3 regions of the Superficieibacter sp. BNK-5 genome follow, and region 2 is predicted to be linked to each of the others. Evidence: predicted binding sites of a transcription regulator. Region 2 holds the regulator's gene; each other region holds the start of a gene.

Region 1 (3,270 bases), 710 kb from region 2:
GCGTGCGCATGGGCTGGGACTCACCGGTGAAAGAGGTGGTGAACCCGGCATACATTAATCTGGAGAGCCGTAACGGATTGGGCTGGCTGGAAGGCTTCAACGAAATGATGGTGCGCTGCGGCTATGAATGGACCGGCCACCCGGTTACCGCCGACGGCCAGATCTACACGCTTCACGGCAAGGCGGGCAATACACCCGCCTCGCGGGTGGAAGTGGAAGTCAGTGATACCGCACCTTATGAAATCCGCGTTCGTGGTTTGATTAAAGAGAGCACATTCAAAAAAGCTGACCTGCAAACCATGACCGAACTGCGCTACGTCCCCGGCAGCAACAGCTTCAGCCTGCATGACGTCCTCACCAACCACGCCGACTATACGCACGATTATCAAATTATCTACCACAGCAACTTTGGCAAGCCGATTCTCGAAGAGGGCGCGCGCTTCCTCGCACCGATAGAGAGTATTGGTCCTTTTAATGACTATGCAAAAGGCGGCGTGAAAGCGTGGCAGACCTACCACGGGCAGACGAAAGGTTTTGATGAGATGGTATTTAACATCAAACCGTTATCTGACAGCGATCATCATTCGCTGGCGGCAGTGGTGAATAAAGCTGGCAATAAGGGCGCGGCTATCCAGTTTGATACGCGACAGCTTCCGGTGCTGACGTTATGGAAAAATACCGATACCGATAAATACGGCTACGTGACTGGTATCGAACCGGGCACCAGTTACGCCTATCCGGTTACCATCGAGCGGGAACAGAAACGCGTGAAGCAGCTTCAGCCAGGAGCAAGTACCCAGTTTGATCTCACTTATACCCTGTTGCATAACAGCGACCAGGTGGCCGAGGTGGAAAAAACCGTTCAGGGAATTCAGGGCAGCACGCCGGTGAAAGTCGAAGAGACGCCGATGGCGCAGGAGTAGTAAATACCAGTGATATGACTTTTCTGTAAGCCAATCGCAGACAATAAAAAACCCTGCTGGTGAGGCAGGGTTTTTTATTTTTCGCCCTCAGACCACGGATAGTGGTTAGAGCAGCGATGCGTGATACTTCAATTTAGCAAATTGTGAACCTGCACCGACAGGCAGTGTAAGGGTAAAGTGCAAGGGTTGCGCTCCTTTCATAAGGAGAGCGGATGGACACGCTGACGCAGAAGCTGATTGTGCTCATCGCCGTGCTGGAGTTATTACTGGCTCTGTTACGGCTGATTGACCTGCTGAAATAATTCTCAGGTTGAAACGCACCAAAGGGGGAAACCACTCCCCCTTTAATAAACATTAACGCCTGAAGTTTACCCGGCCAGCGCGTCAACAATTTCTACGCCGCAGCTGGTGCCGATACGCTCCACGCCAGCGTCAATCAGTTCCTGAGCAAATTTTAAATCGCGAATGCCGCCGGACGCTTTCACTTTAATCTGATCTTTAACGATGCTTTTCATCAGCTTAACGTCTGCCAGCGTCGCGCCGCCGGTGCCAAAGCCGGTAGAGGTTTTGATAAAATCAGGACGCACTTCGAGCGCGATTTCACACAGCTTCACTTTCTCTTCATCAGTCAGATAGCAGTTTTCGAAGATGACTTTCGACGTCACCTGATGCTTCTTACAAATGCCGACGATCGTCTCCATCTCTTTTTTGATGTAGGCGTAATTTTTGTTTTTTAGCTCGCCGATGTTAATCACATAATCAATCTCGCCGGAACCGTTGGCGATGGCGTCTTCCGTTTCAAACGCTTTGGTTTCAATCGTGTTTTGGCCCAGCGGGAAACCAATTGCCGCTCCGGCCAGAACCTCGCTTCCTTCGAGATACTTCAGGCAGGTTTTTACGACCGCCGGATTGATCGCCACCATTTTAAAGCCGTAATGTTTGCTCTTTTCGCACAGTTGCTTAAAGTCCTGCTCACAGGCAAAAGGCTTCAGCAGCGTCTGGTCGATCATCTTTGCCAGTGACTGTTTGGTTAATTTCATTTCTCTCTCCCGTTATGATGTTTAGCAGCCTTGCTGTCGGGCTGTCAGAGGATAAATCACAGCCACATATTATCGTTTTGTGTCGATTAGTAAATATTGATAGCGATCTCATGTGATAAGGATCATAAAACAACAGCAAATAACAATTACAGCATTCAGGCAATAAAAAACCTGAACTGCCGGAGAAGCAGTTCAGGTTCGGGAAGAGAGAAGGGAAGCGTTAGCCAGCGACAGCGATACGTTTCATATCGGTCATATAGCCGCGCAGTTTTTTACCCACTTCTTCAATCGGATGGTTACGCACGGCTTCGTTAACATCACGCAACTGGGCGTTATCGACCGCAGTGCCTTCGGCAGCTTTACCCAGATCGCCCGGCTGAATCTCAGTCATGAACGATTTCAGCAGCGGCACACAAGCGTAAGAGAACAGGTAATTACCGTACTCAGCGGTATCGGAGATGACCACGTTCATTTCGTACAGACGCTTACGGGCGATAGTATTCGCGATCAGCGGCAGCTCGTGCAGGGATTCGTAGTAAGCGGACTCTTCGATGATGCCGGAATCGACCATGGTTTCGAACGCCAGTTCAACACCGGCTTTCACCATCGCGATCATCAGGACGCCTTTATCGAAGTATTCCTGCTCGCTAATTTTGCCTTCAAACTGTGGCGCGGTTTCGAAAGCGGTTTTGCCAGTCTCTTCGCGCCAGGTCAGCAGTTTCTTATCATCGTTGGCCCAGTCGGCCATCATGCCGGAAGAGAACTCACCGGAGATGATGTCGTCCATATGTTTCTGGAACAGCGGTGCCATGATCCCTTTAAGCTGTTCAGACAGTGCATAAGCACGGACTTTTGCCGGGTTGGACAGGCGGTCCATCATCAGCGTGATACCGCCCTGCTTCAGCGCTTCGGTGATGGTTTCCCAGCCGAACTGAATCAGTTTTTCGGCATAGGCCGGGTCAGTACCTTCTTCCACCAGCTTGTCGAAGCACAGCAGCGAACCGGCCTGCAACATGCCACACAGAATGGTCTGCTCGCCCATCAGGTCAGATTTCACTTCCGCAACGAAAGAAGACTCCAGTACGCCCGCGCGATGACCACCGGTCGCCGCAGCCCAGGCTTTGGCAATCGCCATGCCTTCGCCTTTCGGATCGTTTTCCGGGTGAACGGCAATCAGTGTCGGCACGCCGAAACCGCGCTTGTACTCTTCACGGACTTCAGTGCCCGGACATTTCGGTGCCACCATCACCACGGTGATGTCTTTACGGATCTGCTCACCCACTTCGACGATATTGAAACCGTGCGAA
Region 2 (3,270 bases):
TAGTGGTGCCCGGCGGGAAAATGGGGCTGGCGATGGAACTGATTATGCTGCCGCTGGTGCAACGGCTGATGGAAGGCAAAAAAATAGAATAGCGAAAGAGTGGCTGGCGGCGTGCCCTTTGCCCGGCGGCGCTGCGCTTGCGCGGGCCTGTGGATTGCGATTAAAGTGTTGATATTGATGGTTTTCGTAGGCCGGGTAAGGCGAAGCCGCCACCCGGCATAACAACGATGCGGCTGCCCGCGCTATACCGCAAACGCGGGCAACATAATAACAAGGTGGACGTTAACCCTACCCTGCAACCACCTCATACGAATGGGTAATATTCACCGCTTTACCCAGCATCAACGCCACTGAACAATATTTCTCCGCAGAGAGATCGACTGCCCGGGCTACCGCCGCATCTTTCAGGTCATTGCCGGTAACGATAAAGTGCAAATTGATATGGGTAAATAAACGCGGGGCTTCTTCACGGCGTTCAGACGTCAGTTTCACCTCGCAGTTTGTCACCGCCTGACGCCCTTTTTGCAGGATCGACACCACATCAATCGCGCTGCATCCTCCTGCGGCCATCAGCACCATCTCCATCGGGCTGGGCGCTTTATCACCGGAGTTACCATCCATCAAAATCTGGTGCCCGGAGGCCGACTCACCCAGAAACGTTAACCCCTCTACCCATTTCACTCGCGCTTGCATAACATCCACTCCAGTGTCGCCATTTTCTTCACAGATTACGCGTACATAACAATTCTCGCAACGGAAGGCGACCTGCGTCATGCTGAAGCGAGACACCAGGAGACAGGCGGCAAAAGCTATGCTAAAACAGACGGGATGCTACAGTGATATATTGACTTTGCGCATACATAGATGCAAAGGACATCAGATTAACGGCTGCGGAGCATACCGACAGTCAGCTTCCCGCCCGAGGGAAGAAAACGATTGCAACCCCGGAGGCAACGTCGTTTAGCCGCCGGAGATAGCTTATAACAGAGGATAACCGCGCATGGTGCTTGGCAAACCACAAACAGACCCGACTCTCGAATGGTTCTTGTCTCATTGCCACATTCATAAGTACCCATCGAAGAGCACGCTGATTCACCAGGGTGAAAAGGCGGAGACGCTGTATTACATCGTCAAAGGCTCCGTGGCAGTGCTGATTAAAGATGAGGAAGGGAAAGAGATGATCCTTTCTTACCTCAACCAGGGCGATTTTATCGGTGAACTGGGCCTGTTCGAAGAGGGCCAGGAACGTAGCGCCTGGGTGCGTGCAAAAACCGCCTGTGAAGTCGCGGAAATTTCCTATAAAAAATTCCGTCAGTTGATCCAGGTGAATCCGGATATCCTGATGCGTCTTTCCGCACAGATGGCGCGTCGCTTGCAAGTGACGTCTGAAAAAGTGGGCAACCTTGCCTTCCTCGACGTCACCGGTCGTATCGCGCAGACGCTGCTTAACCTGGCTAAACAGCCGGACGCTATGACCCACCCGGACGGTATGCAGATCAAAATCACCCGCCAGGAGATCGGCCAGATCGTCGGTTGCTCTCGTGAAACGGTAGGCCGCATCCTGAAAATGCTGGAAGATCAGAGTCTGATCTCCGCGCACGGTAAAACTATCGTCGTTTACGGCACTCGCTAAGCTCGACACCCGGCGCATTCACTGCAATGCGCCGATAAACTTCTATGTGGCGCAGGCTTATCTATCACCCGGAAGTGAACTACGCACTACGTCAAACGCTGGTGTTGTGTTTGCCCGTGGCTACAGGTCTGATTATCGGCCAGCTCCAGTACGGTCTGTTATTTTCCCTGGTTCCCGCCTGCTGCAATATTGCCGGTCTTGATACGCCGCATAAGCGGTTTTTTAAACGTCTTATTATTGGCGGTTCGCTGTTTGCCGGCAGTAGCCTGGCCGTACAGATCCTCCTGGCACAAGATGCGCCGCTACCGCTGGTCCTGACCGCGTTGGCACTGATACTCGGCGTTACGGCAGAAATCAGCCCTCTCCACGCACGCCTGCTTCCCGCTTCGTTAATTGCCGCTATATTTACTCTCAGCCTGGCCGGTTCAGTGCCGGTATGGGAGCCGATGCTCTTGTATGCCACAGGCACGCTCTGGTATGGCCTTTTCAACTGGTTCTGGTTCTGGCTATGGCGCGAACAGCCGTTGCGCGAATCGCTAAGCCTGCTTTACCGTCAGCTGGCGGACTACTGCGAGGCCAAATACAGCCTGCTGACCCAGCACGCCGATCCGGAAAAAGCGCTGCCGCCACTGCTGGCGCGTCAGCAAAAGACGGTGGATCTCATCACCCAGTGCTATCAGCAGTTGTATATGCTGTCGGAAAAGAAACATCACAATTACAAACGGCTGCGCTGGATGTTCCAGATGGCGCTGGATTTGCAGGAGCATATCTCCGTCAGCCTCCACCAGCCGGAAGAGGTGCAAAAGCTGGTGGAGCAAAGCCACGCGGAAGCGGTGATCCGCTGGAATGCGCAAACCGTGGCCGCTCGCCTGCGCGTGATGGCCGACGATATTCTCTATCACCACTATTCCGGGCGCTTCAACATGGAGAAGCAGATTGGCGCGCTGGAGAAGATCGCCCGGCAGAATCCGGATAATCCCGTCGGCCAGTTTTGCGCATGGCATTTCAGCCGCATCGCCCGCGTGCTGAAAACGCTGCGTCCGCTTTATCCGCGCGATTTGATGGCTGACCGCCAGCGTCGTCTGCCCTTGTGGTCGGCACTCAAAAACTATTTATCACTGAAGTCTCCCGCGCTGCGCACGTCGGCCCGCCTCAGCGTGATGCTCAGCATCGCCAGCCTGGCAGGAAGCGTGCTGCACCTGCCCAAGCCTTACTGGATCTTAATGACCATTATGTTCGTGACGCAAAACGGCTATGGTGCGACGCGGGTGCGGATCCTGCACCGGACGCTGGGCACGCTGGTCGGGCTGGTGATTGCGGGCGCGACCCTGCACTTTAAGGTGCCGGATGGTTTTACGCTGTGCGCGATGCTGGGCATTACGATTATCAGCTATTTGATCCTGCGGAAAAATTACGGCTGGGCGATGATTGGTTTTACCGTCACCGCCGTATATACCCTCCAGCTTATCAACCTTAACGGCGAACAGTTTATTTTGCCGCGGATGATCGACACCGCGCTGGGCTGCCTGATCGCCTTCGGGGGGATGGTCTGGCTGTGGCCACAGTGGCAAAGCGGCCTGCTACGGCAGAATGCCCACGGTGCGCTGGAAGCGGATCAGGAAGCGCTGCGTCTGATT
Region 3 (3,270 bases), 2.2 Mb from region 2:
TTAACGGAGCCGGTGGGTTTGCAATTTCCAGGCTGGGTAAGGCGAAGCCGCCACCCGGCAATGCGACTCGTCAGGCGCAGACACCGTGCCACGTTGCCCGGCGGCGCTTCGCTTGCACGGGCCTACGGTATCGTGGCAGATCGTTGATTACGGTAGCAACCATTGGTGATTTTGTAGGCTGGGTAAGCGCAGCGCCACCCGGCAATACAACTTCGCGACATAACGCGATAACGGCCCCTGCCGTTATCGCGTTTTTATGGCTTACAGCAGTTCAGGGAACAATGTCTGTTTTAGCGCCAGCTCAACGCCGCGCACTTCAGCCATCCCCTTCAAACGACCAATAGCGGAATAACCCGGGTTGGTCTTCTTACGCAGATCGTCAAGCATCTGATGGCCGTGGTCAGGACGGAACGGAATCGGACGCAGGTCCCCTGCTTTTTTGCGCCGCAGCTCTTCGGTCAGCACCGCTTTCACCACTGCCACCATATCCACGTCGCCCTGCAAATGCGCCCCTTCATGGAACGTTTTGGGATTTTCTTCCCGACAGGTGGAGCGCAGATGGGTAAAGTGGATGCGATCGCCAAAGGTTTCCACCATCCGCACCAGATCGTTGTCGGCGCGCACGCCGTAAGAACCGGTACACATGGTGAAACCGTTATTGATGCTGTCAACCGTCTCTTTCAGCCACTGCATATCTTCAATGGTGGAGACAATGCGCGGCAGCCCGAGGATGGGACGCGGCGGATCGTCAGGATGCACGGCCAGGCGGACACCCACTTCATCAGCCACAGCGACAATCGCTCGCAGGAAATATGCCATATTCTCACGCAGCTGCGCTTTATCGATATGATCGTACTCTGCCAGCCGCGCACGGAACTGATCCAGGGTGTAGCCCTCTTCTGCGCCCGGCAGCCCGGCGATAATATTGCGCGTCAGCTTTTCAATATCGTCCGCGCTCATGGCATTAAAATACGCCTGCGCCTGCTGCTGTTCCTGCTCGCTATAATCAGCTTTAGCACCGTCACGTTTAAGAATATGCAGTTCAAAGGCGGCAAACGCGATGTGATCAAACCGCAGCGCTTTGGAGCCGTCCGGCAGCGTGTATTCAAGATCGGTACGCGTCCAGTCCAGAATAGGCATAAAGTTGTAGCACACGGTATCAATACCGCAGGCGGCCAGATTACGGATACTCTGCTGATAATTGGCAATCCAGGTGTCGTACTGGCCGGAATGAGTTTTGATCTCTTCATGCACCGGAATGCTCTCGACCACCGACCAGGTTAACCCTTTTTCTGCCAGCAGCGCCTGACGCTGTTTAATTTCATCTACCGGCCAGACCTGACCGTTAGGAATGTGGTGTAATGCAGTGACCACGCCCGTTGCGCCAGCCTGACGCACATCATCCAAAGAGACCGGATCGTTCGGCCCATACCAACGCCAGGTTTGCTCCATCGCCTCACCCTCTCAAGTTGTTATACCAATTAAACCTATACGAATGATGACTACCATACATGTTTCCCTGTGACCGTCAATTTACGCGCCATCATTGATTGATCCAGCTCACATTCCCCGGATTTATCAGGCACACCAATTCATTTTGCTGTCATATAACTTTACAATAGCATTTGTTAATCTTTAGTTAACTGAGTGTGCCAATAATGAAGACTATAGCCTCCACCCCGCTGCCAGATGCTGTACAGCAGCCACATTATGACAGACAGCAATTGCGTACTCGCATTGTGCATTTTGGTTTTGGCGCATTCCATCGCGCGCATCAGGCCCTGCTGACCCATCGGGTGCTGAACACAAAAGGCGGCGACTGGGGAATATGTGAGATCAGCCTGTTCAGCGGTGATGTACTGATGAGCCAGCTTCGCCAGCAGGATCATCTTTACACCGTTCTGGAAAAAGGCGCACAGAGTAATGAGGCGATTATCGTTGGTGCCGTTAACGAATGTCTGAATGCAAAGCTGGATTCGCTGTCCGCCATTATTGAGAAATTTTGCGAGCCGCAGGTGGCGATTGTGTCACTGACCATCACCGAAAAAGGTTACTGCATCGATCCGGCCACTGGTCGCCTTGATGAAAGCCAACCGCGCATTATTCACGATCTGCAACATCCCACTGAACCGCACTCTGCGCCGGGTATTCTGGTGGAAGCGCTGTCGCGCCGCCGTGAACGCGGGCTTGCGCCGTTTACCGTGCTTTCCTGCGATAATATTCCCGATAATGGTCACATAGTGAAAAAGGCGGTTCTCGACATGGCCGCTAAACGGGATGCGGCGCTGGCGGTCTGGATTGAGCAGCACGTCACCTTCCCCGCCACAATGGTGGACCGCATCGTGCCGGCTGCCACCGAGGAATCGCTGAATGAGATTGCTGAACACCTGGGCGTGTTCGATCCCTGTGCTATTAGCTGTGAGCCGTTTATTCAGTGGGTCATTGAAGATAATTTTGTCGCAGGTCGCCCCGAGTGGGAAATCGCGGGCGTACAAATGGTGGAAGACGTGATGCCGTGGGAACAGATGAAACTGCGGATGCTGAACGGTAGCCATACCTTTCTCGCCTGTCTGGGTTATCTGGCGGGACATCAGCATATCAGCGACTGCATGCAGGATGCGCCATTTCGTCAGGCCGCCCGCCGTCTGATGTCTGACGAGCAGGCTCCCACTCTGAAGATTACCGGCGTTGATCTTAACGCCTATGCGGAGAGCCTGATCGAACGTTTTGCGAATCCCGCGCTGAAACACCGCACCTGGCAGATTGCGATGGACAGCAGCCAGAAACTACCGCAACGCATGCTGGAGAGCATACGCATTCACTTGCAGCGCCGGGATGCCTGGCCGCTACTGGCGCTGGGTATCGCGGGATGGATGCGCTATGTCAGCGGGAAGGATGATGCGGGAAATGCCATTGATGTGCGCGATCCGCTGGCTGACAAAATCCGCTCGCGGGTCGACAGCAGTGACGAATCACAGCGCGTCAACGCTCTGCTGACTCTGAAAGAAATTTTCGCCAACGACCTGCCGGAAAACGCAGAATTCGTTGATGCCGTTCAGCAAGCCTGGCAGCGGTTATGCGAGAAAGGCGCCCGTCAGGCGGTGATTGACACACTGAACGATTAACGTCGCGAGGCGCTTTAAGGTAAGCTGTAACAAAGTTGTTATAGTGTACGGAGCTTACGTGACCAAAACTAATCTCATCACTGGTTTTCTCGGCAGCGGGAAAACCACCTCCATCCTGCATCTGCTGGCAAACAAACCTGCGAAT

Evidence for each region. The regulator CRP, encoded in region 2, controls carbon source genes, mostly activating them, when cyclic AMP is high. The targets are predictions, from matches to a motif close to ATGTGANNNNNNTCACAT.
Region 1: a site for CRP is predicted at 2,074-2,091, ahead of deoC (deoxyribose-phosphate aldolase). Genes of this name have one in related genera too.
Region 3: a site for CRP is predicted at 1,549-1,566, ahead of uxuA (mannonate dehydratase). Genes of this name have one in related genera too.

Annotation. Positions count from the first base shown of each region.
Region 1 is NZ_CP179893.1:1,114,757-1,118,026, forward strand. It holds gene ACMGGS_RS05390 (aldose 1-epimerase family protein) at 1-923, shown strand, start outside; gene deoC (deoxyribose-phosphate aldolase) at 1,292-1,963, opposite strand; gene ilvC (ketol-acid reductoisomerase) at 2,184-3,270, opposite strand, start outside.
Region 2 is NZ_CP179893.1:1,826,748-1,830,017, reverse strand. It holds gene ACMGGS_RS08705 (phosphoribulokinase) at 1-92, shown strand, start outside; gene ACMGGS_RS08700 (OsmC family protein) at 289-693, opposite strand; gene crp (cAMP-activated global transcriptional regulator CRP) at 1,001-1,633, shown strand; gene ACMGGS_RS08690 (YccS/YhfK family putative transporter) at 1,678-3,270, shown strand, end outside.
Region 3 is NZ_CP179893.1:4,498,548-4,501,817, forward strand. It holds gene uxuA (mannonate dehydratase) at 262-1,452, opposite strand; gene ACMGGS_RS21585 (mannitol dehydrogenase family protein) at 1,659-3,125, shown strand; gene ACMGGS_RS21590 (CobW family GTP-binding protein) at 3,184-3,270, shown strand, end outside.